4 regions of the Arthrobacter sp. FW305-BF8 genome follow, and region 2 is predicted to be linked to each of the others. Evidence: riboswitches for the same ligand, from Rfam matches in the RefSeq annotation. Region 2 holds a riboswitch; each other region holds the start of a gene.
What was found. A riboswitch is a leader RNA that binds a small molecule or an ion and turns the genes downstream of it on or off. The one in region 2 is predicted to bind cyclic di-AMP.
Positions count from the first base shown of each region.

Region 1: it holds a riboswitch for cyclic di-AMP, as region 2 does, so the genes downstream of both, LFT45_RS21885 (C40 family peptidase) here and LFT45_RS01145 (NlpC/P60 family protein) in region 2, are expected to answer to the same signal.
Region 3: it holds a riboswitch for cyclic di-AMP, as region 2 does, so the genes downstream of both, LFT45_RS03725 (hypothetical protein) here and LFT45_RS01145 (NlpC/P60 family protein) in region 2, are expected to answer to the same signal.
Region 4: it holds a riboswitch for cyclic di-AMP, as region 2 does, so the genes downstream of both, LFT45_RS22845 (NlpC/P60 family protein) here and LFT45_RS01145 (NlpC/P60 family protein) in region 2, are expected to answer to the same signal.

Region 1 covers NZ_CP084561.1:4,823,720-4,830,977, forward strand. The annotation lists gene LFT45_RS21865 (LysE/ArgO family amino acid transporter) at 1-428, opposite strand, end outside; gene LFT45_RS21870 (ArgP/LysG family DNA-binding transcriptional regulator) at 498-1,403, shown strand; gene LFT45_RS21875 (purine-cytosine permease family protein) at 1,423-2,919, opposite strand; gene LFT45_RS21880 (YybH family protein) at 2,968-3,381, opposite strand; gene LFT45_RS21885 (C40 family peptidase) at 3,673-4,620, opposite strand; cyclic di-AMP (ydaO/yuaA leader) riboswitch at 4,627-4,795, opposite strand; gene LFT45_RS21890 (NAD(P)(+) transhydrogenase (Re/Si-specific) subunit beta) at 4,945-6,318, opposite strand; gene LFT45_RS21895 (NAD(P) transhydrogenase subunit alpha) at 6,315-6,686, opposite strand; gene LFT45_RS21900 (Re/Si-specific NAD(P)(+) transhydrogenase subunit alpha) at 6,686-7,258, opposite strand, start outside.
Region 2 covers NZ_CP084561.1:251,622-258,879, reverse strand. The annotation lists gene LFT45_RS01155 (GTP pyrophosphokinase) at 1-855, shown strand, start outside; gene LFT45_RS01150 (SulP family inorganic anion transporter) at 863-2,365, shown strand; cyclic di-AMP (ydaO/yuaA leader) riboswitch at 2,546-2,711, shown strand; gene LFT45_RS01145 (NlpC/P60 family protein) at 2,715-3,449, shown strand; gene LFT45_RS01140 (GGDEF domain-containing protein) at 3,642-4,781, opposite strand; gene LFT45_RS01135 (bile acid:sodium symporter family protein) at 4,935-5,972, shown strand; gene LFT45_RS01130 (LLM class flavin-dependent oxidoreductase) at 5,969-7,258, opposite strand, start outside.
Region 3 covers NZ_CP084561.1:804,138-811,395, forward strand. The annotation lists gene LFT45_RS03710 (HAD-IA family hydrolase) at 1-216, shown strand, start outside; gene LFT45_RS23240 (ArnT family glycosyltransferase) at 286-2,340, opposite strand; gene LFT45_RS03720 (glycosyltransferase) at 2,337-3,800, opposite strand; gene LFT45_RS03725 (hypothetical protein) at 4,075-4,944, opposite strand; cyclic di-AMP (ydaO/yuaA leader) riboswitch at 4,948-5,103, opposite strand; gene LFT45_RS03730 (HAMP domain-containing sensor histidine kinase) at 5,208-6,821, opposite strand; gene LFT45_RS03735 (response regulator transcription factor) at 6,825-7,258, opposite strand, start outside.
Region 4 covers NZ_CP084562.1:115,169-122,426, forward strand. The annotation lists gene LFT45_RS22830 (SulP family inorganic anion transporter) at 1-311, opposite strand, end outside; gene LFT45_RS22835 (hypothetical protein) at 759-1,400, opposite strand; gene LFT45_RS22840 (cytochrome c oxidase assembly protein) at 1,736-3,661, opposite strand; cyclic di-AMP (ydaO/yuaA leader) riboswitch at 4,775-4,952, shown strand; gene LFT45_RS22845 (NlpC/P60 family protein) at 4,957-5,757, shown strand; gene LFT45_RS22850 (hypothetical protein) at 5,912-6,373, shown strand; gene LFT45_RS22855 (copper resistance CopC family protein) at 6,419-7,033, opposite strand; gene LFT45_RS22860 (DsbA family protein) at 7,130-7,258, opposite strand, start outside.

The DNA of each region.
Region 1 (7,258 bases), 340 kb from region 2:
CCGGAATCGCCGTGCGTATTGGCCAGCGAGCCCAGCAGCACCAGCGTGTCGAGATACACGTGCGGGTTGAGCCAGGTGAGCGCGGCGGCAGTGAGCACAGCAGACCAAGCCGTCCTTTTACCCATGGCACCGGCCGCCTTAAGCGCGCCGGGCCGCAGGGCCCGCCGCACAGCGAAAACCGCATAGGCAAGGAGAAAAGCGACGCCGACCCATCGCACCACCGCAAGCAGCACCGGAGCGTTTTGGATGAGCACCCCAATCCCCCCGACCCCCGCCAGGATCAGGACTGCATCGCTCACAAGGCACACCAGTACGACCGGAAGAACGGCCTCGCGCTTGAGGCCCTGGCGCAGGACGAACGCGTTCTGGGCACCGATGGCGATGATGAGGCCGAGCCCGGCGCCGAGCCCGGTCAGGAAGGGAAGCATTCTTCGAAGGTACGATCACATAATCTGAAATGCAATTCAGTTTTTCTGCAGATCCATTAGAATATCTTCATGGAACTCGATCAGCTCCGCGCGCTTGCCGCCGTCATCGACCACGAGACCTTCGACGCCGCAGCGAGCGAACTGCGGCTCACACCCTCAGCCGTGAGCCAGCGCATCAAGGCGCTTGAACGCTCCGTGGGCAGCGTGCTGGTGCGGCGCCTCAAGCCGGTCCGGCCGACGCCGGCGGGAGAACAGCTCCTCCGTTCCGCGCGCCAGCTCCTGCTCCTCGCGGACGAGGCGGTCCTTGCCCTGCGCGGGCCCGAATCTACGCAAAGGAACGACCGCGGGCGGCCGAGTGCCGAGCGGCTTCGGGTTCCCATCGTGGCCAACGCGGACTCGATCGCGACGTGGCTCCCCGCGGCCTACCGGGAAATTGCGCTTGGCGGCCGGGTGGCCCTCGAGCTGCTGCGCGACGACGAGCATTCCACCGCTGACCTCCTGCGGTCCGGCGACGCCGTAGGCGCGATCACCGCGGATCCCCGGCCGGTGCAGGGGTGCACGATCCGGCCGCTCGGCACCATGGTGTACCGGGCCAAGGCGTCGCGCGAGTTCGCGGCCCGTTGGTTCCCCGGCGGTCCCACTCCGGAGGCCCTCGCCGTCGCCCCCGTCATGCAGTACGACCGGAAGGACACCCACCAGCTCGCAATCCTCGCGCGCGTGGCCCCGGATGCGACGGCCCCACAGCACTTCATCCCCGATTCCGTGCAGTTCGTCGAATCAGTTCACGCCGGCCTGGGCTGGGGCATGGTGCCGGACCAGCAGGATCCCGAGGACTCGCTCGTTGAGCTCGATCCGGCCTGGAGTGAGGACCTGCGGCTCTACTGGCAGGTGTGGACGCTGGACTCGCCGGGCCTCACGGAGGTGACAAACGCCGTCGTCCGCGCCGCCCAAAGTCTGCCGCCGCACCGAAACTAGCGTCGGTGCGGCGGGTCCGCTATGACAGTACGGACTCAAGATCTTTCTTCTCGTCAACAATAGGGATGTTCTTCGCGGCTGCGGCCCTGACGAACCTTGGTCCGGCCGGGCCGTACGCGTCTGCAGGTTCCGGGCAGAGCCAAAGCACCGCGGGGTAAAGCACCGCAGCCAGGCCAATGGAAACGGGAATACTCAGGTCCACTCCCGCGGCGAGATTGCCGAGGGCACCGACGAACTGGTTCGGAACGTTCACGAACATGATTCCCATGACTGCAGAGAAGATCCAGACGCCCATGGCGCGCCAGTTCCATCCGTGGTTGAACCAGTACCGGCCACCAACCTGGCGTCGGTTGAAAACCTGGAGGGAGTCGGCGTCGTACCAACCCCGCCGCGTCACGTACCCGATCATCATCATGATCATCCAGGGGGCTGTACAGGTGATGATGAGCACCGCAAATGTGGAGATGCTCTGCACAATGTTGAAAGCGAAGCGGCCCACGAAGATGAAGACGATGGCGATGGACCCGATGAACAACGTGGCCTGCACACGGGAAAACTTGGGAAAGACGCTGGAGAAGTCGAGGCCCGTTCCGTAAAGCGCGGTGGTGCCGGTGGACATTCCGCCTACCAGGGCTATGAGGCACACCGGCAGGAAGTACCAGGCAGGGGAAACGGCCAGGAGTCCGCCCACATAGTCGGAGTTTTCAAAGAACGCCGGCGCCTCCGTGGCGATAATGGTAGCCGTGACCAGCCCGAAGCCAAACGGCACAAGGGTAGCCACCTGGGCTAGAAAGGCAGCAGCCATGACCTTTCGCTTTGGCGTCTCAGCCGGGATGTACCGGGACCAGTCGCCGAGGAACGCGCCAAAGGAGATGGGGTTGGACATCACGATCAGCGCCGATCCTATGAAGGACGGCCAGAACAGTGCGTTGGTAGCTGCATCGGATCCCGGCCCGAACGTCCCCGCGTAAGACGCGTCGAAGGTACCCGCGAATGCAACGATTCCGAGCAGGAAAAGCAGTGACGCCGCGACCACAGCGATCTTGTTGACCCAGAGCATGAAACGGAACCCGTAGATGCACACGGTCAGGATCAGAACAGCAAAGACGCCGTAGGCAAGGCTAAGCGTTACGGCGTTTTGAGGCAGCCCCACCAGGCGGTTCGCGCCCCCTACCAGTGCGTCCCCTGAGCTCCACACGGAGATGGAGAAGAAAGCGAAGGCCGTCAGCAGCGACAGGAAGGATCCCACCACGCGGCCGTGCACGCCCAGATGTCCGGACGACGAAACGGCATTGTTCATTCCGTTCGTGGGGCCGAAAACGGCCATTGGGCAAAGTATCAGGCCGCCAACCACGACACCCAGGACAGTGGCCATCAGCGCGTCCTTGAAAGACAGCCCAAAGAGTATGGGAAACGATCCCAGGACTACCGTGGCGAAGGTGTTTGCGCCGCCGAACACCAGGCGGAACAGGTCCAGCGGTTTGGCCGTCCTGTCGGCAGCGGGAATCGGTTCGATGCCGTGTTTTTCGACCTCTGTTACGGCTGGCGCTTTGAAATCCTGGCGTCATGAGATCGCCTTCGGACTAGCAGGCGCCGGAGAAAGGTGCTCATGAACGGCGAGCACGCTGCCAGACTCCGTCCTGGTGAAAATGATGGTCTCCCTCTCGCGAAGGGTCTCTTTGGTTCCGGAAACCTCGATGACGGTTTCGACATCGTGGCTGAACACGGCGCATGTTCCGGCGTTTTGGATGTGCGCATTGTAACTGGCGCACTCTGCGACCCGCCAACCATCCGAGAGCCAGTTCTGCCACAGGGCGCGGTATTCCCCGCGCGAACTAAGTCGGTCCGGTTCGGAATGGAAGATGAAGGTCGCATCAGGGGCGAAACAGTCGAAGTAGTCGTCTGTGTCGGTGGCCGCGAAGGCGGTCATCAGCCTCTTCGCCGCCTCTTCGACCTCGGCGGTGGTGATTAGGTCCACGGGTACTCACTCTCGGCGTTGCTTGTAAGGTTTCCGCCGTGACGTGTTCCAGCTCACATCCGGTCAGGGTGCCAGTAAACCGGATCAAGTATTCGGTAGTCAACAATTGTTGCTTGCCAGTCACTTTTATTGCGCAGTCGGCTGCCGCCTGCACCGAATCCGGCGGGCCTTCCCTGCCCGCCGGGTGTGCGGACCACAGCGGGCCGGAGGTATTCCGGGAGACAACAGCGGCGGGTGCTGATGCACCCGCCGCTGTTGTGTGAAACCCGCCCGTCAGGCGCTCACGCGCTGTTAGGCGTTCACCCGCACGTAGGTGGAGCCGGTGAGCCAGGAGGCCGGGTGCACGATGGTTTCGTTGACGCCATTCATGCCGCTGCTGATGGCCTGGCCGCCGCCGATGTAGACGCCGACGTGTCCGGCGCTAATCATCAGGTCACCGGGCTGCGGGGCGGAAACCGGAGTCCCGTACTGGTAGAACTGTGCGGGGGCCAGGTCGCCGACGGACTTACCGACAGAGCGCAGTGCCTGCTCCACCAGGATGGTGCAGTCCTGGGTGGCGCCGAGCTGCGCCCGGGCAGAGGCCACAATGGCTCCACCCACGCCACTGGCTGACTGGGTTGCAGCCGCCGGTGTAATCGAGGCGGAGGCGTTGTAGATTCCCATGCTGGCAGGCGCCGGGGCAGCCGGTGCTGGAGCCGCGGGAACTGCCGGAGCGGCAGGAACCTCAGGCACTGCCGGGGCCGCAGGTACAGCGGGAGCTGCAACGGCACCCGGTCCGGGGATGAGGATCTGGTCGCCGGGGTAAATGACGGACGCCAGGGACAGGCCGTTCTCCGCGAGGAGTGCATCAAGGCTGACACCGTGGCGTGCTGCGATGGCACCAAGGGTGTCGCCGGGCACCACGGTGTGCGATGCGCCGGCAACAGCGGATCCACCGCTTGCCGGCGCGGGAACTGCCGGGGCGGCCTGTGCCGGTGCGGGGACTGCCTGGCTGGGTACTGCCAGCGCCTGGCCAGCGGCGGACTGGACAGCAGCAGCGGCGTCCGGCGTCTCAGGCGCGTAGGCACCCGCGTGCGCGGGGGCTCCGGCGCCGAAGAGGAGTCCGGAAGCGACGGCGGCAGCGGCCGCCGGCTTGGCAACCGAGGCGGCGTTGGACCTGAGGGAATACTGCAGGCCCTGCAAAGCGATGGACGTCGTCGGGGTGGCGCGATGGCGCGCGGCGGTGAACTTACGTGACATGGTTGATGTGCCTCTCCCATGCCTGCGGGGTGAGCTGTCGGGTTCGGATGGGAGTCACCCGGTCCTGCCCGCCGCTAGGCGGAGCGTCTGGACTTAACCCCTAGGCCTTGGCTTGCAAGGCCGATACAAAGGTGGTTCCCCCGTCCCTGCCTGTTGGTCATAGCGAACGGATCCCGGTCAGCGGCAGGGCTCGGCATTCTGCCCGGGAATGCCCTGAGCGGAACCAGGGCACCGGCCGAGGCTATCGCACTCAGGCCCCAAAAGTCACATTTGAGTAACGAGGGTGTGTCGGAAAGGCCGGGGACAACCCCCGGATGCTGCCCCCTACAGGGCCTTCACCGCGCCCAGCACCTTCGTCAGGGACTCCTTGGCGTCGCCGAACAGCAGGGTGGTTTGCGGTTCGAACATGAGGTCGTTCTCGATTCCCGCGAACCCGGGCCGCATGGAGCGCTTGAGGAACACCACCTGCCGTGCGTCCGCCACCTCAAGGATGGGCATCCCATAGATCGGCGAGCCTGCGGTGGTCTTGGCGGCGGGGTTCACGACGTCATTCGCGCCCACCACCAGCGCCACGTCGGCGGTGCGGAACTCGGAGTTGATCTCACCCATTTCCTTGAGCGATTCGTAGGGCACATTGGCCTCGGCGAGCAGCACGTTCATGTGCCCCGGCATGCGCCCCGCCACGGGGTGGATGGCGAAGTCCACGCGGGTACCCCGGGATTCCAGGGCCTGCGCCAGCTCCGCCGCGGTGTGTTGTCCCTGCGCGACGGCCAGCCCGTAGCCGGGAACGATGATCACGCGCTGCGCGTAGCCCAGCAGCACCGCCACGTCCTCGGGGCTCGACGAACGGACCGGACGGTCGCTCACAGCGGTGGATCCCGCCGTCGAACCTCCCCGGAACGCGCCGAACAGGATGCCGGCCACGCTTCGGCCCATGGCCGCAGCCATCGCCCGGGTGAGGATGGTGCCGGACGCCCCCACCAGCGTGCCGGCCACCACCAGGAGCACGTTGCCCAGCACCAGGCCGGACGCCGCGACCGCCAGGCCAGTGAAGGCGTTGAGCAGCGAGATGACGATCGGCACGTCGGCGCCGCCCACCGGCAGCACCAGCAGCACGCCTGCCACCAGGCCCAGCAGCAGGAGCAGGAGGGCCAGGACCAGTGAACCCCCAAGCACGACGGCGGCCGCCGCACCGACGGCGGCGAGCAGCACTGCGGCCATGAGTACCGGCAGGCCGGGGAACACGACGGGGCGGGTGGTCATGAGCTCCTGTAACTTCGCGAACGTCACGGCGGAACCGGCGAAGGACACCGCCCCCACCAGCAGGGTGAAGACGACGGCGACGCGCACCCAGGCGTCCTCCGCATGGGGCAGTTCCAACAGCGCCACGAGGGCAGCGGCGCCGCCGCCCACGCCGTTGAAGAGGGCGACGAGCTGGGGCATCTGGGTCATCTTGACGCGCCTGGCCACGGGGGCTGCCACGCCGGAGCCCACGGCTATGGCGCCGAGGATCAGGGGGACGTTGTCCAGCCGGGTTGAGAAAAAGACCGTAACGACGGCGACCACCGCACCAAAGGCGCCGATGAGGTTGCCGCGGCGGGCGGTTCGCGGGGAATTCAGGCCCTTCAGCGCAAGGATGAAGAAGACGGCTGCCGCGAGGTAGAGCAGGGCGGTGACGTTGGGGTCGAGGAGGGTCACCGAGTGGCCTCCGTGTTCTCCTTGGTGTCAGCGAGTGTGGCGCCCGTAACTGGCGTGGACCCGGGCGCACCGGGCTTGGCCGGCTTATCCGGCTTGCGGCCGCGGAACATCTCCAGCATGCGGTCCGTCACCACAAAGCCGCCCACCAGGTTCGCCGTGGCAAGCACCACCGCCAGCAGCGCCACCGCGAGGACCCAGGGGTGCGTTGCCTGGCCGGCGACGATGATGGCACCCACCAGGATGATCCCGTGGATCGCGTTCGCGCCGGACATCAGGGGCGTATGCAGCGTGCTGGAAACCTTCGACACCACTTCGAAGCCGACAAACACCGCAAGCACGGTGATGGTCAGCAGGCTGATGCCGTCCATCAGACCACCCCTTCGTTTTCCGATGTCTTCACTGGCCCGTCCGCCAACTCATCGGCGAGTCCGTTGTCCGCCTCGCTCGCGACCACCGCGAGAGCCTCCGCCGTCGGCGGGTGCCGCACCACGCCGTCGTGCGTCAGGCACGCACCTGCTATCACGTCGTCGTCGAAATCCGGGTCCACCGTCCCGTCCCGCGTCATCAGCGCCAGCAGGTTGGCCACGTTCTTCGCATAGAGCCGGGAGGCGTCCGTGGGCATGGCCGACGCCGCGTCCTTGAGGCCGACGACGGCGACGGTCCCCTTTCCGTCGGCCGTGGGGACGTGGATGTCCCGGCCGGCCACGGACCCCTCCACATTGCCGCCCGACTCCGCGGCGAGGTCGACCACGACCGATCCGGGGCGCATGCCCTGCACCATCTCACGGGTCACCAGAAGCGGGGCGTGCCGGCCGGGGACAGCCGCCGTCGTGATCAATACGTCGGCATCGGCGACGTGGGGAGCCAGCAGCTGCCGCTGCAGGGCGCCGCGGTCGGCGGTGAGCTCGCGTGCGTACCCGCCAGCCGCCTCTGCGGTCTC
Region 2 (7,258 bases):
AAGTTCCCGGACCCATTCCGCACCCTCAACGACATGGTGGGCGTGCGCGTCATCACCAAGCTGCCGGCGGAGAACGCACTGGTGGCCAACCTGATAAAGCGCCAGCGGCACCTCTTCGACTGCCGCGGCGACAGGGAAAAGGACATCGGCTCGATCGAGTCCGGAACCTACGGCTACTCCAGCCGGCACCTGATCCTGCGCACCATCCAGAACGATGTCGTGAAGAACTACCAGCAGGGCTTCAACGCCGACGTCCCGCCGAACGGCAGCTACTTCTTCGAATGCCAGATCCGCACGGTGTTCGCGCATGCTTGGAGCGAGATCGAGCACGACATCCGGTTCAAGGCCGAGGACCCGCGGGCGTGGACGCCGCACTTCGACCGCCAGTTCACCGCCACCGCCGCCATGCTGGAGACGGTGGAGACGGCCTTCGCCGACCTGCACGAACGCTACGAGGAGGTCCGCAGCTACTGGGACCTGGACGGAGAGGGCGCGGCGCAGCTCACCCCCAACCGCATCCGCGACGTGTGGCGTACCCTGCTCCCGCACGTTGACCGTAAAGTGGATGACGACTGGGGATGGGCAGCCGAACTCTTGGCGGCCCACGGACTCAAGCAGACCGTCCAGCTTGCCGGGCTGCTCAGCGCCAACCGGATCACCGAGGTCCGCAGGGCCCTGGACCACCGCTACTCCCCCGGCCCGGACCGCCTGCTGGATGACCTCCTGCTGTGGCAGTACGGCACCAAACACATCGACCTCACCGCCGAGGCGCCCGACGCCGTCCCCCACCCGCGGCGCGACAGCCTCCTGCGGCGGCTGAAGCAGATCGAGCGCTATCGCCAGACGAAGAAATAGAGTTTTCATGAAGCCCGAACAGCTCCAGTCCGTCCGGGCCACGCTCCGTTCCCCGCGGCGCCTCAAGACCGAGGCCCTCGCCGGACTGGTGGTGGCCCTCGCCCTCATTCCGGAAGCCATCGCATTTTCCGTGATCGCCGGAGTGGACCCCCGGATCGGACTGTTCGCCTCCTTCACCATGGCGGTGACCATCTCCTTCGTTGGCGGCCGGCCCGCCATGATCTCGGCCGCGACAGGCGCCGTCGCGCTGGTAATCGCGCCGCTGATGCGCAGCCATGGGCTGGACCACCTGATCGCCGCGGTGATCCTCGCCGGGATCTTCCAGATCCTGCTCGCCGTCCTGGGCGTCACCCGGCTCATGCGCTTCATCCCTCGCTCGGTGATGGTGGGCTTCGTGAACGCGCTGGCCATCCTCGTGTTCATGGCCCAACTGCCGGAACTGATCGGGGTTCCCTGGGCGGTGTATCCGCTGGTCGCCGCGGGCCTGCTGATCGTGATTGGCTTCCGCCGGATTACGACGGCGGTGCCGTCACCTTTGGTGGCCATCGTCCTCCTGACGGTCCTCGCCGTGCTCGCCGGCATCGACGTCCCCACTGTCCAGGACAAGGGCCGGCTCCCGGAAAGCCTGCCCACGCTGTTCATCCCCCAGGTGCCTCTGACGTGGGAAACCTTCCAGACCATCGCCCCGTTCTCGCTGTCCATGGCGCTCGTAGGGCTGCTGGAATCCCTGCTGACTTCCAAGCTGGTGGACGATATCACCGACACGCACTCCAACAAGACCCGCGAATCCTGGGGCCAGGGCGTGGCCAATATCATCACCGGGTTCCTGGGCGGCATGGGCGGCTGCGCCGTGATCGGGCAGACCATGATCAATGTCAAGGGCTCCGGCGCACGGAGCCGGGTGTCCACGTTCCTCGCCGGTGTCTTCCTGCTGGTGCTGGTAGTCACCTTGGGCGACATCGTGGGCCTCATCCCCATGGCCGCCCTCGTAGCCGTGATGATCTTCATCTCCGCCATCACTTTCGAATGGCACTCGGTTGCGCCCGCCACCCTGAAGCGGATGCCCAAGTCGGAAACCGCCGTCATGCTCATCACGGTGGGCACGGTGGTGGTCACTCACAACCTGGCGATCGGCGTCGGCGTCGGGGTGCTAGCGGCGATGGCGATGTTCGCCCGCCGGGTGGCCCATTTCGCCACCGTGGAGCGGACAGAAGTGGAGCTCAACGGCCGGACTGCAGCCACCTACACGGTGGACGGCGAACTGTTCTTCGCCTCCTCCAACGACCTTTACACGCAGTTCAACTACGCCCGCGACGCCGAACCTGACATCGACAAAGTGGTCATCGATCTGCACGCCTCACACCTTTGGGATGCCTCCACTATCGCCGTGCTGGACGCGGTCACGGAGAAGTACCGCAGGCATGGCCGGGAGGTGGAACTCATCGGCCTCAATTCAGCCAGCATCCAGATGCGGGAACGTCTGGCGGGGAAGCTTAACGCCGCAGAGTGAGCATTATCACTTCATGGCGCCCATTCCCTTTACTTGACGCGGATCAGCATGGCGGGAAGCGACACGGCCCCGTTACCTTAATGTGACATTCGGAAAAGCCTCCCGTACGGTGGAAAACGTGCCTCCTTCACCGACGAGGCACTCCCGCGCTGATTGCCTAACTCTGCCGCAGCCCGAGGAACCATTCGAATACCCATGTCCGGCAGAGACGGGGAAACCACTTTTCGGCCCGCTTGAAGTGGGCCTTGGGGTGAAGCCGCACAGTTCCTGACCACGCTCAGGACCGCGGCCGGGTGCCTCCCATCCGAATCCGACAGCTCACCTCGCAGGCATCGGGAGAGGCTTCTTCATGTCGTTCCGCTTTATTTCTGGCCGCCGTGCTGCGGTCATCCTTGCAGCATCCGGCCTGGCCTTCACCGGCAGCGTCGCAGCCAACGCGGCCAACGCTCCGGCCCAGCAGGCCAAGGCTCCCGCCGCCGCCCCCGCGACGGCTGGACAGTTCCAGGCTCCCCTCACCGCCGCCTCCAGCGTCAAGATTGCTTTTGAGCGCCCCGCGGTTAAGTCGGCTCCCGCTCCGGTAGTGGCAGCGCCCGTCGTCGAAAAGCCGGTTGTGAAGAAGGCTGCGGCGCCTGTCGCCCCCGTCACGGCAGCCCCGGCCGCTGCGCCAGCCAAGGTTGCAACCGCGCCGGCCGCACCTGCGCCCGCACCGAAGGTCACCGTCCAGGCTGCGGCTCCCGCGGCCAAGGCCCCCGTCAAGGCCGCCGCAGGCGTCAACGCCACCATGCTGGCCTCCGCTTACGCGCAGATCGGCATCACGCAGGACTGCACCGCCATGGTAGAGAAGGCCCTCGGCGCCGCCGGCATCCGTGTGGGTGACCTCGCGCCGATGCAGTTCCTGAGCCACGGCCGGGTCGTCTCCACCCCGCAGCCCGGCGACATGATTGTGCAGTCCGGCCACGTGGCCATCTACGCGGGCGGCGGCAAGGTCATCAGCGGCGGCATGAACGGTATCAACGCCACCATGGCCCACCCGCTGTCCTGGCTCACGGCCACCGGTCCCGTCACGTTCGTGCGCGCGGGCTAGCAGAGCTGAGAAACCGCCGTGTTCCGCTGCCTTGGGGGCGGCGGAACACGGCCACCCCCCAAGGTGCTCCCACCTTTCTACAAGGAGTAGGGAACACACTGTCTATGCCTGATGAAAGACCGCAGGCTCCGGCTGCGAGTCAGGATCGCCGGGTCCGGATTGTCCCCCATGCATTCCGGATCCGGTGCCGGCTCAGCCCCTGACCGTGCGGTTCCGCCCCTGTGACTTGGCTTCATAGAGAGCGACGTCGGCAGCCGCGATGACCTCGTCGAGGTCGGCGGTTGCCGCGTTGTAGGTGGAAATGCCGTAACTGACGGTCGGCATCCGCAGCAGTTCGGGGATGTGCTGCTCTGCCAGCCTCCTGCTGATTTCCCTCGCAATGATTTCAGCGCTCTTGGGGCCTGCGCCAGGAAGCAGGAGGATGAACTCCTCGCCGCCGTACCGCCCGGCAAGGTCCGTAGACCGGACCGATGCGCTGCACGCCTGGGCAAAGGCCCGCAGTGCAAGGTCGCCCGCCGCGTGGCCGAAGGTGTCGTTGACTGACTTGAAGTGATCGAGGTCTGCCAGGATCAGCGACCCGCCGCTGTTTGCAGCCTTGCTGCGTTCCAGCTCCTCGGCCGCCGCCTCCACGAAGGCACCGCGGTTCAGGAGGCCCGTCAGCCCGTCCTGGGTGGCGACCGTGCGCAGCGCCCGGGTCTGCTGCTCGGTGCTCAGCCCCGCCATGCTGAAGGAAACCACCACCAGCAGCACCATCGTGACCATCGTGGTCACCGCGGACCCGAAGTAGGTTGCAAAGACGGGACCGCTTGGCCCTTCGATGAGGAACACCACCAGGCGGCAAAAATAGAAGAATGCCACTCCGCCTGCCGCGATGGCCATGGGGATCCTGACCCGGGAGTACCCCGGTTCCAGCCGCCACAGTTCATGCGAGGCCAAGCCAATCAGCACAGCCATGGACGCGAGGAAGACAGCACCACCGGCCCACGTATTGGATCCCGGATTGTCGACCGCGGCGGCGGCGGCGGTGATGACCGGCAGCGCGACGGACAGCCAGATGTTGTGCTTCAGGTTCCGGAGGGAACGCGCGCCGGCCCAGACCCCTGCCGCGCCGGACACCAGCAGGAAGTCGCCCAGCGGATTGGCCCAGACCTGCTGCGCCGTGCCGTTCAGGAGGAAGGCCGCCGAGCCGGAAAGGAACAGGAGCAGGGCCGCGCACCACCAGGCACTGTAGGGCGAGCGGGTGCTGCGGAAGGTGGAAAAGTAGAACAGCAGCGCCAGAACCAGGGCCATCGCCGCGAAGGCAATCCGCAGTGTTGCCGTGTCTAGGATCATTCCGTCCCCTTGAATCCGATCCAGTGCAATCCAGTATCGCACCGGGAGCGCCCGGGGTCGCGCTGTGCGGCAGAGAATTTTGCCAGTACGACACATTTGTCTGACATCAGTCATGAATTGGCCGTCACGGCGGTCCGGTGCCAGCATTATTGAATGCTTGAGGCAACAAAAGACCCCAAAACCGCTCCCTCGGCCACGGAGGCCGGCGCTGCCCCCCTGAACCCGGCCCTCGCTGCGGAAGCGAAAATTGCGCGCGTCGCGGTGACCGTCTTTCCCCTTCTGGTGCTCGCAGCCGGCATCGCCGGGTTCCTGCTTCCCGGCGCCTTCAAGCCCCTTGGCCCGGCGGTCCCGTACCTGCTGGGAATCATCATGTTCTGCATGGGCCTGACGCTGACGCCACCAGACTTCACCGCGGTTGCCCGCAGGCCGTGGGCCGTGGTGCTGGGCATCGTGGCCCACTACGTGATCATGCCCGGGGCCGGCTGGGCGATCGCCACCCTCCTCCACCTGGAGCCCTCACTGGCAGTTGGCCTGATCCTAGTGGGCTGCGCGCCCTCCGGCACGGCCTCCAACGTGATGGCCTTCCTGGCCAAGGGCGATGTGGCCCTGTCCGTCGCCGTCGCCAGCGTATCCACGCTCATCGCCCCGGTGGTCACCCCCGTCCTGGTGCTGTTCCTGGCCGGTTCCTTCCTCACCATCGACGCCGGCGGCATGGTGCTGGACATCGTCAAGACCGTGCTGCTGCCGGTGATCGCGGGCCTGCTGGCCCGGCTGTTCCTCAAGAAGCTCGTCGCGAAGGCGCTGCCGGCGCTCCCCTGGGCATCCGCCGTCGTTATTTCCCTCATCGTGGCGGTAGTGGTGGCGGGAAGCGCCAGCAAGATCCTGGCGGCCGGCGGCATCGTGTTCCTGGCTGTGGTGCTGCACAACGGATTCGGCCTTGGCCTCGGCTACCTGGCCGGCAAGCTCGGCCGCCTCGACGACAAGGCACGCAGGGCCCTCGCGTTCGAGGTCGGCATGCAGAACTCGGGCCTGGCGGCAACGCTCGCCACCGCCCACTTCACCCCGCTGGCGGCCCTGCCCTCAGCAGTTTTCTCGCTCTGGCACAACATCTCGGGCGCAATTGTCGCCGCCTGGCTGGCCCGGAAGCCCCTGCAGGAACAGAAGCCTCTCCAGGAGAAGCAGGAAGCCTAAACCGCGGTGTTAACCGCGAGTTCCCTGGCGGCCGGTTCAGCGGAGTCAGCAGGGGCAAATCCGCTCGCGGGCCGCGGCAGCCCGTAGTGCTCGCGCAGCGTGTGCCCCGTGTACTGCTGGCGGAACAGCCCGCGGGCCCGCAGGATCGGGATGACGTGGTCCACGAAGGCGTCCAGGCCCGAGGGCAGCACCGGCGGCATGATGTTGAAGCCGTCCGCCGCGCCCTTCACGAACCACTCCTGAATGGCATCCGCCACCTGCTCGGGCGTCCCGGAGAAGGTGCGGTGCCCGCGGCCGCCGCCGAGCCTGCCGATGAGCTGCCGGACAGTGAGCCGCTCGCGCCGGGCGAGCTCCACGATCAAGGTGTACCGGCTCTTGGCCCCCTCAATGGCATCCTCCGACGGGAGGTCCTCGGGCAGTTGCGCATCAAGCGGCAGGGATTCGGGTGAAACCCGGAGGACTCCGGCCAACTGCTTCCGTGCATGCTCAGGATGGATGAGCTCATCGAGCTGCTTCTCCAGCCGCCGCGCCTCGTGCTCGGTGGAGCCGATGACCGGAACAATGCCCGGCAGAATCTTGATGTGTTCCGGGTTGCGGCCCACGGCGGCGGTCTTCCGCTTCAGGTCGGCATAGAAGCGCTGCGCCTCGGCCAGTGTCTGCTGCGCGGTGAACACGGCCTCGGCGTAGCGGGCGGCGAAGTCCTTGCCGTCTTCGGAAGAGCCTGCCTGCACGATCACCGGATGGCCCTGGGGTGATCGCGGCACGTCCAGGGGACCCTGGATCCGGAAGTAGCGGCCGGTGTGGTTGACGGCATGGACGCGTGAGCTGTCACCCCAGATCCCGGCCACCTTGTCCCCCACCGCGGCGTCGTCTTCCCAGCTGTCCCAGAGCTTCCTGGCGGCGTCCAGGAACTCTGCGGCGCGCTCGTAACGGCGCCAGTGTGCGGGCTGATCCTCCAGCGAGAAGTTCCGCGCTGCGGCCTCGCCGGCCGTTGTCACCACGTTCCAGCCGGCCCGGCCGCCGCTGATGTGGTCCAGCGAGGCGAACCTGCGCGCCAGGTTGTAGGGATCGTTGTAAGTGGTGGAGGCGGTGCCGATCAGCCCGATCCGCTTGGTCACGGCGGCGATGGCACTGAGCAGGACAGTCGGCTCGAGGGTCCCGTAGGGGCGCTGGCGCACGTCGCCGTGCAGCACGGGCGAGTCGGCGAAGAAGATCGAGTCGAAGGTGCCGCGCTCCGCCGTTCGGGCGAGCTGCTGGAAATGTGCCACCTGGGTTCCGGCAAAACT
Region 3 (7,258 bases), 550 kb from region 2:
TCCCTGCTCGGGGCAGACCCCACGGAGGCGGTGGTGTTCGAGGACGCTCCCGCTGGCATCGCGGCGGGAGTCGCCGCCGGTATCCGGACCGTCGCGGTGGGCCCGAACACCGGCGTCCTTCCCGACGGCGTGCTGCACATCCCGGACTACAGCGCCGTTTCCGCCTCGGTGGAAACCGGCCAGGACGGGCGCCCGGCGATCTCCCTGCGGCTGTAGCCTTCGCTTGTCAGGACAGATCATAGACCGTGGCACCGCAGATGTTTCGGGCTGGAAGTTCATGATTGCCTAGTCGGTCAGCTTGTAGACAGTGGAGTTGCCCACGGTCTGGGCCTCAAAGTTGGCGGCAACCCAAGTGGCCACCTCGGAGCTTCCGCCGCGTCCGCCGCCTCCGCCCATTCCGCCGCCGGAGATGAAGTAGCCAATCTCGCCGTTGGCCACCATCTCCTGGAACTGCACAAGCGTGGGGTAGGGGTCGCCGCCGTTCCAGCCGCCCAGGGCAATCACGCTGGTGCCCGTGGCGAGTTCCAGGCTGGCCGCCTGGCTGGCGCCGGAAACAATTCCGGACCATTTGGCGGTGCTGGCCTTGAGCAGCGCGGTGAGTTCGGAGTTCGCCGTGCCGGAACCGTCTGCCAGCCCCGAGCCGTCTGCCAGGCCCGAGCCGGAGCCACCCGGTCCGGCAAAGCCGGCGCGTCCGCCCTGCCCGCCCGGTGCGCCCATCGCAGAGGCGGTGGGACCCGACGTCGGAATTGATCCGGAATGGGGCTGCGCCGTCGTGGCGAAGGTCCACGCAGTACTGCCGAGCCCGCCGGCCAGCAGCGAAACCGCCACGACGGTAGCCGTTGCCGCCTTGCGGAACCGGGCGGGAACAGCCCGGAGCGAATCGAGCCGGAGCAGCAGTGCGACAGCGGCCAGCACGCCGAGGATCACCACGGCCACCCTGATCCAGGGCAGCCAGGTGGCGTCGCGTCCCAGCAGCACCGCGGACCAGACCGACGACGCCAGGACCGTGCCGGCCAGCGTGATCCGTGCCGGCACGTAAGCGCGGCCGCGCCACAGTTCCACGGAGCCGATGCCCACCAGTGTGGCGATCGCCGGGGCCAGCGCAACGGCGTAGTACGGGTGGACAGTTCCGCTCATGAAGCTCAGGATGCCGGCGGTGACCAGCAGCCAGCCGCCCCAGAGGACCAGGGCCGCGCGGGTACGGGATGTGCGTGCTTCACGGCGGGTGAACCACAGGCCCGCAACCAGCAGGATCAGGGCCGAGGGAAGCAGCCAGGACACCTCGCCGCCGAAGCTGGCCCCGAACATCCGGGCGATCCCGGCGGCACCGCCGAAACCGACATTCCCGCCCATGCCGCCGCCACCGCCGACGGGCATGCCGCCACCGCCGCCTTCGACGCCGGTGATGCGGCCCAGGCCGTTGTAGCCGAAGGTCAGTTCCAGGAAGCTGTTGGCTTCGGATCCGGCCATGTAGGGCCTGCCCGTGACCGGCGTCAGCTGGAACAGGGAGATGTAGCTGCCGGCCACCAGCAGGATGCCGCTTGCAGCGGCGAGGAGGTGCAGGAATCGCTTGCCGAGGTTCGTCGGGGCGGCCCAGAGGTAGGCCAGTGCGAGGCCGGGAACGATCAGGAAGCCCTGGAGCATCTTGGTCAGGAACGCCAGGCCGATCACGGCGCCGGCTGCGGCCAGCCACTTCCAGCCTGCCTTTTCAATGGCACGGGTGGTCAGGTAGGCGGCCAGCACCAGGCACAAGGTGAGCATCGCGTCAGGGTTGTTGAACCGGAACATCAGCGCTGCCACCGGAGTCAGCGCCAGCACGCCGCCGGCGAGCAGTCCCGTCGCGGGTCCGGAGATGCGCTTGACCGTCAGGTAAAGGAGCCCGACGGCCGCCACCCCCATGAGTGCCTGCGGCACCAGCATGCTCAGGGGCGAAAAACCAAAGACCCGGCCTACGAGGGCGGGAATCCACAGGGCCGCCGGGGGCTTGTCCACGGTGATCGCATTGCCGGCGTCGAGGGAGCCGAACAGCAGCGCTGTCCAGTCTTTGGTACCAGCCTGGATGGCTGCGGCATAGAAGGAGTTGGCGTATCCCGTGGCTTCGAGGTTCCACAGGTAGAGCACGGCGGTGAATGCCAGCAGCGCTGCCGCGGAGGGCCGGATCCAGCGCGGCTGGTTTCCTACGAGCAGCCGGGATGCCCTGCCGGTCCGGCGGGTTCGTTCCGGGTTGGAACCTGTGCTGGCACGGGGCGGCGCGGGGTCCGCCGTGCTTGCCGATGGATCTGTTGTCGGGTCGATCGTCTGATCTGTCGTCCGATCTGGGGGAGTGACGGTGGTGCTCATGAGTGCGTCATTTCTGTGGTCGGGGCGGATGACTGCGGGAGGGATGGCTCGGAGGCGGCAGGATCTGCTGGAGCGTTGGTGGAAGATGCGGCGAAATCTGCGGGAGCGTTGGTGGGGGCGGGCCGCCGTCGGAAGACCCACCGCCGGAACAGCAGGAACTTCACGGCGGTGGCGGCGAGGTTCGCGGCGGTGACGGTCACCAGCTCAACCCAGCGGTCCGGCGTCGTGCCTCCTGGAAGCGCGCCGCTGTGGACCAGGGCAAGCGCCCCGGCGGTGAGGGCGAGCCCGATCCCAAAAACGAGCAACCCTTCAAAGTGGTGGCGGGCAACATCACTGTTGCCGGCGATGCCGAACGTGAAGCGCCGGTTTGCGGCGGTGTTGGCCACGGCCGTGGTGAGCAAGGCCAGCAGATTGGCCAGCTGCGGGTCCATCAGGTTGCGGCAGAGGTAGAAGAGGACCAGGTAGGCCAGAGTGGAGGCCACGCCGATGGTGCCGAACCGGACCAGCTGGCCGAACAGGCTGCCGCCCGGGCTCTGTTCCTGACCGCGTGAAGCGGCGGGGAGGGGGCCGCGGGCCAGGGCCGCCCGGAGTTCGGTGACGGGGATGCGGCCGGTCACCATGTCCTTGCTGAGCCGGGCCATGCCGCGGACATCCGCGAGCGCAGTCTGGACGATGTCCACGCTGGAGCTGGGGTCGTCGGTCCAGTCCACCGGCACCTCGTGGACCCTGAGGCCGCACCGTTCGGCGAGGACCAGGAGTTCAGTGTCGAAAAACCAGGCGGTGTCCACGGTATGCGGCAGGATCTGCTGGGCGATGTCGGCCCGGATGGCCTTGAAGCCGCACTGCGCATCGCTGAAGTGGGCGCCCATCAGGGACTGCAGCATGAAGTTGTAGCTGCGGGAGATGAATTCACGCTTCTGCCCGCGGACCACCCGGGAGTTGCGGGCCAGCCGCGTGCCGATGGCCAGGTCCGAGTGGCCAGAGAGCAGCGGGGCCAGCAGTGGGCCGAGCGCAGCCAGGTCGGTGGAGAGGTCCACGTCCATGTAAGCCAGAACGGGCGAGGGCGAAGCCAACCAGACTTTCCGCAGGGCGTTGCCGCGGCCCTTTTCCTCAAGGTGCACCACGGTCACCTCCCGGAGTTCCCGGGCCACCCGTTCGGCCGCCTTGAGCGTTCCGTCGGTGCTGGCGTTGTCCGCGACGGTGATGCGGAACGAGTGCGGGAACGTGCCACGCAGGTAGGCGTGGAGCCGGCGCAGGCACTCCTCCAGGTCGCGTTCCTCGTTGTAGACCGGGATGGTCACGTCCAGAACCGGTACCGCGGTGGCGGTGTCGATGGGCGACCGCCGGCTGTGCCCGCCGAGGGAATGCGCGGGCTCGTGCCCCGCGGTGCGGGCATGAGGGTGCGCGGTGCGCAGCGGAGAGTGCGGCGGGGTTCCGGAGGCCTGGTCTGTGATGGTCATGCCTCAACAGTGGCCGCTAGGGTTATGAGGGTTTTAGGGCCGAGCTGTGCGGGGGCTGTGGACGTGACATCGGCGCTCGCCGGCTGCCAGCATCGGCTGTGGTTGCCGCGTTCGCTGCACCGCGCTGCATTTGTGCACCACTTTGCCTGCGGCAGGAAGAGGGGGGACGCAGAAGGGCCCCGAATCCTTGCGGATCCGGGGCCCTTCGCACTCAGGCGTTCAGCCTAAAGCGGTGCAAAAGTGCTCGTCATCGGCTGGCTTGGCCGGGGAACTCTCAGTACCAGTTGTGGGCGAGGTGCCAGTTCAGCGCACCGCACGGGGAGCCGTAGCGCTCCTGGATGTAGTCCAGGCCCCAGTTGATCTGGGTGCGGTAGTTGGTGCGGTAGTCCGCCCCGGCGGTCGCCATCTTCTCGGCGGGCAGGGACTGGACGATGCCGTAGGCGCCGCTGCTCGCGTTGGTGGCCGTCGTGCGCCATTCCGATTCCTTGGTCCAGAGCCGTTTCAGGCACTGCATCTGGTCTGCGGCCCAGCCGTATGACCCCAGCTTGGTGGCCGCGTAGGCCTGTGCGCCGGCCGGATCATTCAGGGCAACAGGCGCAGCGGCCTTCGCCTTGGCAACGGCGGCAGCCTTCGCGGCGGCAGCCTTGGCAGCGGCCGCCTGGGCAGCGTTGGCCTTGGCAACCGCGGCGGCGTTGGCAGCGGCGGCGGTCTTGGCAGCCGCTGCGTTGGCGGCGGCAGTCTTTGCGGCGGCCGCCTTGGCAGCGGCAGCCTTCGCAGTGGCGGCCTTGGCGGCGGCAGCCTGGGACGAGGACTGCGGAGCGATGGACGCCGCGGACGGGGCAGGAAGCGCGGAGATTAGCGTCTTGTCGAAGTTCAGGGTCTGCCCGGCGTCGGCGGTGGCCGCTGCCGTTGGGGCGGCGGAAGGCGCAGCCTGGTCGGCCGCCTGGCCTGCGGCGCCGACGCCAACGAGCACGGCTGCGGCAGTGGTAAGGACGGCTGCCCGGCGCCCGAAGGACGGAAGGCTTCCGGTCAGGCGGCCCCAAGCCGTCGCAGGCCGAACCGGCTCTGCACGGTGACGGGAAATATTGCGGTCGGACTGCTGGGAGGCGCGATCAGGGCGCGCCTGTGCCTTGAATTCAGACATGGTTGATTGCCTCTCAACACCTGCGGAGTTAGCTGTCGGGTTCGGATGAGGTCATCCGGCCGCACGGAAAATTCACGTGTCGGCTTCACCCCAAGGGCTGATGCGGAAAGCCCGGGACTCTGGTTCCCCCGCCTCTGCCTGAACTAGCGGAATCCGGGAAGCGGCAGAGCTGGGCGTCAATCCGGAGATGCGGCTCTAGTGGCGGCCGCACTCTATCGACCGTACAGGAGGCTTCTGATTAAGTCACATTTAGGTAACGGACATCACGACGACGGCGCGGCGCCTTGCATGGGCAGCCGGACGGCAAATTCCGTCCGGCCAGGCCGGGATGTGACCTCCACTGTCCCGCCGTGTGCCTCCACGATGGACTGCACGATGGACAGGCCAAGGCCGCTGGTTCCCTCGGCCGACAGAACCCCGGCTTCCCCCCGCGATTCGGGGGTGCGGAGGGTTGTTTGGGCGCTAGCGGCACCGGCAATGGAACCCGTCGCCGTTGCGGATGCAGGTGCCGGGGGCGCCTGCGCCGGGGTCACACGTGACGCGTCTGCGCGGGCAAAGCGAGCGAAGACCTTGTCCACGAATTCAGGCGGGATGCCGGCGCCGTCGTCCGTGACCGTAATCACAGCGCTGCCGTCAGCCGACCGCATCACGCCGGTGGTCACCGTGGTGCCGGGCGGCGTGTGCTTGCGGGCATTCGAGAGCAGGTTGACCAGCACCTGGTGCAGCTGCGATGCATCGCCCCGAACGGACACAGGTTCTTCGGGAAGGTCGAGGTGCCACGCCCGGTCCGGTGCCATGACCTTTTCGTCGCTGACGGTCTCGATCACGAGCTGTGTGAGGTCCACGTCGCTGAGCTTGAGCGGCTGCCCGTCGTCGAGCCGCGCCAGCAGCAGAAGATCCTCCACCAGGGCGGTCATGCGTTCTGACTGGCTCTGCACGCGTGCCAGGGACCGCTGGCCGTCCGGAGTGAATTTTTCGGTCATGCGCATCAGCTCGGTGTAGCCGCGGATGGCCGTGAGCGGCGTCCGGAGCTCATGGGAGGCGTCTGCCACGAATTGCCGCACCTTCATTTCGCTTTCCTGCCGCGCCTCCAAAGCATTGGACACGTTGTCCAGCATCTGGTTCAGGGCGTGGCCCACGCTGCCCACTTCAGTTCCGGGATGGGCGTTCGACGGCGGGACGCGGACAGCGAGTGCCACCTCACCGGCGTCCAGCGGCAGGCGCGAGACCTGGGTGGCCACCTCGGAGAGCTGCTCCAGCGGTTTCATGGTGCGGCGGATGAGGACCGTCCCGGCCAGGCCGATCAGCACGAGGCCGCCCAGCGAGACGATGGTAATCGTCCACACGAGGGACGTCAGGGTGTTCTGCTTTTCCGCGAGGGGGAGCCCGGTGACGATGACGTCCCCGTACGGCGCCTGCGCGGCGACCAGGCGGTAGGTGCCTGAGGACAGTGTGCGCTCGACGGGCACGCCGTTGCGGCGGAGCTCCAGGAGGACCTGGTTGTCTGAAGGTGACAGCGAGGCGCGGGTGGAGTCGGCGGCTATGAGACCGGCACTGATGACGGCGCCGTTCTCGATTCGCGCCGTGACCGTGCCGACCCTCTGGCCGCGGGCATCCAATGGATCGGGCCTGGTCCCTTGATTGCCGAGCGGCGGACGGCCGAAGTCGCTGGAGCGGTGGGCCGCATCCGAGAGCTGCTTGTCCAATTGCTGGGTCAGATAGGAGTCCATCGAGGCGTAGCTGAACAGGCCGATCGCGCCGCAGATGGCCACGAGGAGAGCCATCGCGACGAGGACCAGGCGTGTGCGGAGGTGCCAGGTGTCCGCCTTTAGCCAGCGTCGGCGCTGAGTGCGCGCGGCTCCGGAAAGTTTTGCCACGGCCTACTCTGCCGGTTTGATGACGTAGCCCGCGCCGCGGACCGTGTGGATCATGGGCGGGTGCACGGCATCCACCTTCTTGCGCAGGTAGGAGATGTACAGTTCGACGATGTTGGCCTGGCCGCCAAAATCGTAGTTCCATACCCGGTCCAGGATCTGGGCCTTGCTGACCACGCGCTTGGGGTTCTCCATGAGGTAGCGCAGCAGCTCGAACTGGGTGGCTGTCAGCTGCAGCTCGTCGCCGGCGCGGGTGACTTCGCGCGTGTCGAGGTTCAGGACGAGGTCGCCCACCACCAGCTCGGCGGAGTCCATGGCGGCGACGCCGGAGCGCTGGACCAGCCGGTGCAGGCGCAGCAGGACTTCCTCCATGCTGAACGGCTTGGTTACATAGTCGTCGCCGCCCGCGGCGAGGCCCACGATCCGGTCCTGTACCGCGT
Region 4 (7,258 bases), on a different replicon from region 2:
GCCACGACGACCGTCAGGCCTGCCGCCGGCCCGCTCACCTGAAGGGGAGAGCCTCCCAGAGCGCCGGCCACGATGCCGCCAACCGCGGCTGCGATCAGGCCCGCCATGACAGGTGCGCCGGAAGCCGCGGCGATACCGAGCGACAGCGGCAGGGCAACCAGGAACACCACCAGCGAAGCCGGAGCATCAGCCCGGAGGCCATCCAGGAATGCCCTGCCCCGGGGCGGACCGGCGGGCCCGGGCGGAGCTGCCGGACCATGCGCTGCGGGGGACGGGGCGAGGGTAGTTGACTTCTCAGTCGGTTGGGCCATGATTTCCTTCTACGGAGGCAGTGGTCCCTTGCAACGTATAACGGCAAGGTAACAACGGGATGTCCGGGACCTGAGTGTTTCCTGTGACCAGCGGGGCCCCTGTGATTATTCGCGCGCCGAGCACCGCCATCGCAGAAGGAACGCGAGGGTGGGGGCGAATGTTGGGAATGAAGTTGCCATGGCGGCGGGACTCAAATGCCGCAGGGGTCCCTGGCCAGAAAGGCCTTCCCCCCCCGCCCTCTCGCATTCCAGCGTCAAAGTGTACGTACCTGCCGCACGGCCGGCCCACGGGCCGCACGCCAAGGATCCTGCCGTCGGCCCGAGCGGGCATCCTGTCCGTTCCCGGAGTGCCGTTGCCTGCCAGGAGAGTGTCCGCCGTCTCCACCGATGGCTGCGGCGCGCGGCCGGAACGGCTGCTATGACTAACGATGGGTGGCCCCCAACGGGTTATGGCAGCCCGGGGCTCCGAGGCAGGTCCCGGCGCCCCACCAGCACGGCTGCCCCTCCCGTTATCAGGCTCAGTAGGAGAAGCACCCAGCCCGCAACAGTGAGGATGGACGCGAGAGTCACTGTGCCGGTGTCGGGGGTTGACGGGGTCAGTGCCGCGTCAACGGCGAAGTTTGCCCCTAGCCGGATGAGGACGAACAGCATCGGAGGCGCCCACAACGCCCACCGCAGGGTCTTGACGGGCACCCGTGTGCCGATCAGCAGGAGCCAGCTGAAGCCGAAAATCAGTGGAAACAGGGTCCCGGCGGTCTTGTGGATGTAGCTGAGCTGGCCGCGGGCGTCGTCGTCCATGACGGCGCGCAGCTGTCCAACGTACTCGGTGGAGAAACCACCCATGAGGGAATCGGGCATCGCCAGCCCGCCGGACAGTTGGGTCATTTGATTCAGTGTGAGCAGGTGGAGGTACCAGAACAGGAAAAGGCTGGCCACGACGCCGGCAATGACGATCAGGTTGCTGTTGCCCTCCGCCTTCTGCGGTGACCGGGTGGTCGTGGGTTTCATGATCGCCGGTGGCAGCTGCTGGTCTGGTAGCGCCGCTTTGCTGCCGTGCTTTTTGATGCGCTGGGCGCGTGTCTTGGCCATTGCCTCATTATCCCGCTACGGCTTGATCCATTAGGCCAAACAACCTGATCGAACAGCCAGAAACCACTGCCCCCCGGGTGCGGACGCATCAACCTCACCGTCGCCTTCGCCTCGCCCCCTGCCAACCGGTCATCGCCGTCATCGATGTGCATGACGGGTTCGGGCCGTGCCCTCAGCAGGGAGGCTCCTGAATCGAACTGCCCAATGCGTCCAGCAAGCATGAACCGGGACGGGTGAAAAGGACCGGGAGATCCTTCCACTCCATGCCGAAGTTCCGCCCGACGTGCGTTCTGCACTTGTGGTCAGATTGTCAAGGTTCATCCAGGACTTTGCCGCTACCTCCGGATGAGTGGGCCAGATCCGGCGCGCCTCGCATATTTCGGGTTATCTCTCCCCGGAACGGTGGGGCCCGCATCTCCATCCCCTTCTGGTTGACCGGACGGCCCGGGTGCGGAACCTGAGCGCCGGCGGGCAGCGACGACCCTAGCGATAATGCAAAGGGTTAATGCTGCAACAGACCAGATCGTCATGGCCGCCGGACTCTCCCAAGGAGCGCCGTAAAAAGGCGCGGCGCCCGGGTCGTTCCCGGAGATGTTCGCCCCGAGGTCCCGGATTCCGGACCGCCATCCATGGACCGCATACAGGACGGCGGCGCCGGCCAGTGCAAGGTTGGCGGACGAGTGCTTTCCGCTGCCGGCGCCTGCCCCCAAGAGGGCCGACGTGAACAGGCATCCTGACAGCAGGGCGATCCCGGCGGCAGCCGCATAGGCGATTTGTCCGCTGGCTGACCATTCCAGCAGGGGCGTGGAGTAGAGGACGAACAGTGCAACAGCCAGCGCGCAGGCGGCGCCGATCGGGTCCGAGGCTGGCGCGATGACCAGGCGCTGGACGGTGCCGTTCAAAAATTCCCTCACGCCTATGCTGCCGTCTGTTCTGCTCCTGATGGTCAGCCGTGCCAGGGTCAGCGGACACGCCACGACGAGCAGCAGCGGGACGAGGGCGGACAGCGTCATCTGGGCCAGAACCTGGGAGTTGAAAAAAGATTCCTGAGAGATCCGCAGACCGCCGTTGGTCACTGCGAAGAGGAGAGCCACTCCGGCTATCCAGGAAACCGTGCGGTGCAGCGGCCAACGCCTGCGATCTGTCCGAAGCCGTCGGATACCGGCCAGATAGAAAAAGGCAGCGAAGCCGCATGCCAGCGCCCAGAGAGGATCCACCGACAACCGTGACAGGTATTCCCAGAAGCCGGGCCCCGGAAGCGGCGTCCCCGTCGCGCCCGCCCCGGCCGGAGTTTCGGTCCGGGCCAGGGCTGCAGCCAGGCCGGAGGCAGCCCCCATGACGGCGAGCTCCGTTATGGCCAGGACCGTGAAGCTCCGCCGCGCGTGCGGATCCCGGTCGAGCCTGGCCAGGACACGGCGGCGGTGAAGTGCACCGAAAAGCCCCAGGATCAGGAAGGCCCCCGTCTTCACGGCGACGATGACCCCGTAGGGGCTGAGCACATCGGCCGGGGTGTTGATCTGCGCCAGGGCGGCCAGCACACCGGACCCTGCCAGGCTGATGAAACACACCAGAGCCAGCGTCGAGTACCGCCGTACGGCCGTTGCGAGCCGGGTTCCGGGCAGCAGGGGGCGCAGGAGCACCAGGGCCACAAGCCCGCCTACCCACACAGCCGCCGCCCAGGAGTGCACAACAACCCCTGCGGTAGTGTCAGCGTGGCCGCCCCCGCCAGCCGCATGCGACTTCAGCACGAGCGGCACGAGCCCCGAAAACGCCAGCAGCACCGTGCCGGCGAGAGCTCCCGGACTGACCAGCCGGAAACAGCACCACGCAACTGCGGCTGCCGCCGCGGCGGTGAGAATCCCTGCCCGGCCGGCATCAATGGTGGTCAGGTACACGATGAAAGCCGCATCGAAACCTGCCGAGACCGGCCGGTTTGCGATGAACAGAAAGTTTGCACCGGTGTAGACGAAAGCGCTGGCGGACCAGAGGACCGCGGACCAGCCGGCGAGCCGCAGTGCCGCTTTGCGGGCCGGCTCCCGGGCAGGCAAGGCGAACGCGGCCAACACGAGGGGACCCACTGTGCACGCGGCGGCGACATTCAGGACGAGCTTGGTCGCCGGCAGGCCCCACCGCACCACCGGGCCAGTCAGATCCACCGCGCCCGCGTCGGCGCCGCCACCGTACCTGTATGCCCATACCAGTGCCAGCACTCCGGCGATAAGCAGTACCGCGGCCGAGCCGAACCGCATCACGATCGACATGACGTCCTCCTCCGGCACCGCTGCTGCCGGACAGGCGTGCCGTTGCGTGAGGGGGATCGGCGCCGGTGCTGGTCCAAGACTGGCGGCCACGCCTTGGAAAATCCTTGCATGGTGGCCCCCGCAGGACCGCCCCCGCAGATCTGCAGGTTTCCCCAAGGTTCCGTTGGGAGCGTGGGGTGTGTGAGGGAGCACCAGGAGGGCGCAACCAGCCCGACACTGCCGCTCCCGCGAAACCAGCATGAAGCAGACCGGGAAGGCCAGAGCATCATGACGGCCGGCGCTGGAACGGGAGATCAGCACCGTGCGGCAGCGGCTGCCCGCGGTTCGACACGCAGGCAGCCGCTCTCCACACCGGGCCTGGTCCTCACCGGCGTGCTGTGCGGTGCCGTTGGCCTTGCAAGCGGGCATTTCTTCACGATCATGCAGATTGTTACCTTACCTACCTCATTTTGCTGGCCCTCGTACGGACGGCGCGCACAGGGTCCGCCAGCAGGGTCTCACTGACGGCCGCCGCGGGTGCAGCGTGGATCGCGGCAACGGTTGCCTACTGGGTGAGCGTCCTCGCTCACGCCGATGGGCGCTCATCATCGGCCTCATTTGCCACGGTCCTGTTCTACCTGGGATTCATCGCGCTCATCGGCCTTGGCGGGATGCTCGCTTCTCGCCGAATGGTTGGGAAGCGGTGGCTCGCGTCCCTCTGCGGGGGTGCGTGGGCAGCCTCTACAACGATGTTCTGGTTGAGCATCCTCTCCCCGTCCCTCCCTGAATTCTCCGCCGCGCTGTTCGATCTCGGCATCACGGCGCTGGTTGTTCTGGCAGCCTCTGGCGTGGACCCGCATCGCCGGGCCCATCCAGGAAGGCGCGCGGGGATTTAACTGATCTGCATTTACGCGGGCTCCGCTATCCGTGCTCCCGCATCGGAATGGCGTTAGTCAACAGCCGCGCCCGGGAGGCGCTTCTGCAAAAGGGGAAGCGCCCGGGCTTGTCGGCCGGCGCAGAAACGGGCGTTACCCTAATGTGACATGGCCGTGGATACACGCTATCGTGTAGCGCGTGCCTGTGCTCTCCGATAGCGGGCACTCCCGTGCAGATTGCCTAACTCTGCCGCTGCCCGGGATTCGTTCGCATACATCGTCCGGCAGAGACGGGGAAACCACTATGCGGCCTGCTCGCTAAGCAGGCCTTGGGGTGAAGCCGCGCGCCACCTCCGCACTCATGCGGGGTGTTCGTGCGGCCGGGTGTCTCCCATCCGAATCCGACAGCTAACCCCGCAGGCTCTGGGAGAGGCCTTTGTCATGTCTTCACGTCAAGCTGTCGCGCGCCATCGCGCAACCCCCACACGGACCAGCCGGCTCGCCGCCATCTCATCCGCAGTCTCGACCAACACGGGCACCATGGGACGCCAGGCGGCCGTGATCGCCGCGGCGTCCGGCCTCGTGCTGACCAGCGGTATTGCTGCCAACGCCGCGGCCGCCCCGGCTCAGCCGGAAGCGGTGCCGGCCGCGGCTCCGGAAGCGGCCGCCCCGGCTTCCGGAGCAGTCAGCGCAGGCTCGAATGTCCGGATCTCCTTCGAGCGCCCGGCCGTCAGCTCCACGCCTGCCCCCGTTGTTGACCAGGCCCCTGAGGCTGCCCCGGCCGTTGAGCCTCAGGCGGCTGCGGTTGAGCCTGCCGCTGCGCCCGTCCAGGTTCAGCCCGCAGCTGCAGCCCAGGCGCCGGCACAGCCTGTAGTGTCCGTGCAGGCCAAGGCCGCGCCGGCCCCTGCCCCCGCGGCGGCGGGCGTCAACGCGGCGATGGTATCTGCTGCCTATGCGCAGCTGGGCATCACCCAGGACTGCACAGCCATGGTCGAAAAAGCTCTGGGAGCAGCCGGCATCCCCGTCGGTGACCTTGCCCCGATGCAGTTCATGAACTACGGCAGCGTCGTCGGCACCCCTCAGCCCGGGGACATGGTGGTCCAGCCCGGACACGTGGGTATCTACGTGGGCGGCGGGAAGGTCCTCAGCGGGGGCATGAACGGTGTCAACGAGACCATTGTTCATCCATTGTCCTGGCTGACCGCGACCGGCCCGGTCACGTTCGTCCGCCCGGGCGCGTAGAGCGCCCGATACTGTGGGCCGGTGAGCCGCTGCCTTGGGGGCTGCGGCTCACCGGCCCTCAGCCTGTTCTGGTCCGGGATCTGGTGCCTGCCCACCCGACCGTTCCGCAGCGCAGAACGGCCCCACACCCCTTGCCGGGACGTTAGGACAAGAAGTGCCAGTTGAATCCCCAGGCCGCCCGCAGTCACACCCGGTGGCGGCCCCCGCCGCGGCCAGGATGCCGCTGGGTGCCCGCCGTCTGATCCTCCTCGGCGGCCTCGCCATCCCGGTCGGGCTTGTCGGGGGGCCGTACCTGCTGGGCGCGCAGCTGCTGGCGGCGGCCGGCGTTGTGCTGATCGCCGTGGCGTTCTCCTACCGTGCCACCGGGCCGTGGTTCTCCAAACTGTCCTGGGCGGCAGCGGCTGCCGGGACCCTCTGGATTGCCTGTTCTGCCGGCTACTGGGCGTCGCTGATCACGGCGGCTGACTCATCAGCTCCGCTGCCCTGGTTCACCCCCGTGCTGTTCAACGCCGGCGTCGCCTGTTTCATCGTGATGGCCTGCGCCTCGGTCGGGGGCGTTGTTCTCAGAACAGTCCGCGGCCGCCGGGGCCAGGCCGCCGTCACCGGACGGCCCTGACGGAAGCGGCCGGTCCCGCTTCAACGGGACCGGCCGCTTCCCGGATCAGACGCTGTCGTTCCGGTGACGCCTGCGGAAGAAAACGGTTGCGCCAATCGCGAGGGCCAGAAGCGCCCCCGCGATGGCCAGTGTCAGCGGGGCATTGCTGTTATCCGGCGGCGCCACCCGCTCAGGGGTGGTGGCGCCTGCTGTCGGGGCCGCAGTCTCCGTGGCCGGAGATGGTGCGGCTGAAGCCGCTGGCGCCGTGGCCACGGAAGCGGGGGGCTTCACCGTGAAGGAGAATGTTCCTTCGATCGGGTGACCGTCGGAGGACACGGCCCGCCACAGGACGGTATGCTTCCCGGGGCTCCCGGTGGCAACAGCGGTCGATAACCTGGGCCCATCCACGGTCACCTTCCCGTTGCTGACCGTTTTTCCGCCGCCGTCTTTGACCGTGATGACACTAAGGCTCAGGCTCTCGGAATTAATGGGAGGTTCCGACAGCGTCAGGGACACCGTTGCGGGCGCCGCGGTGATTACCGAATCCTGCGCCGGCGCAGTCGATGACAGGCTATCGTGCGCCATGGCCGGCGCAGCCACAACAGACGCGGACACCAGGGTGGCCAGCGCAGCGGCCAGCCGGAGAAGCGCCCGAAAACCTGGACTGGGATGTTGTTTCATCAGTTTTGATCTTCCATTGGTGACAGGGAGCGGGGAGGCCTGGATGCCCTTGGCCCGGTTTCCACCCGGCTCTGGCTTGGAACAGGCCAGTATCCCCTATTTGGCGGCGTCCGCGAGCAACTGGCGGAACTGTTCTTCGGTGTCCAGGGTGAGTTTTTCGCCGTTGAGGAAGAACGTCGGCGTCCCGGAAACACCGAGTGCCTTGCCGTCGGCGATGTCTTTGCG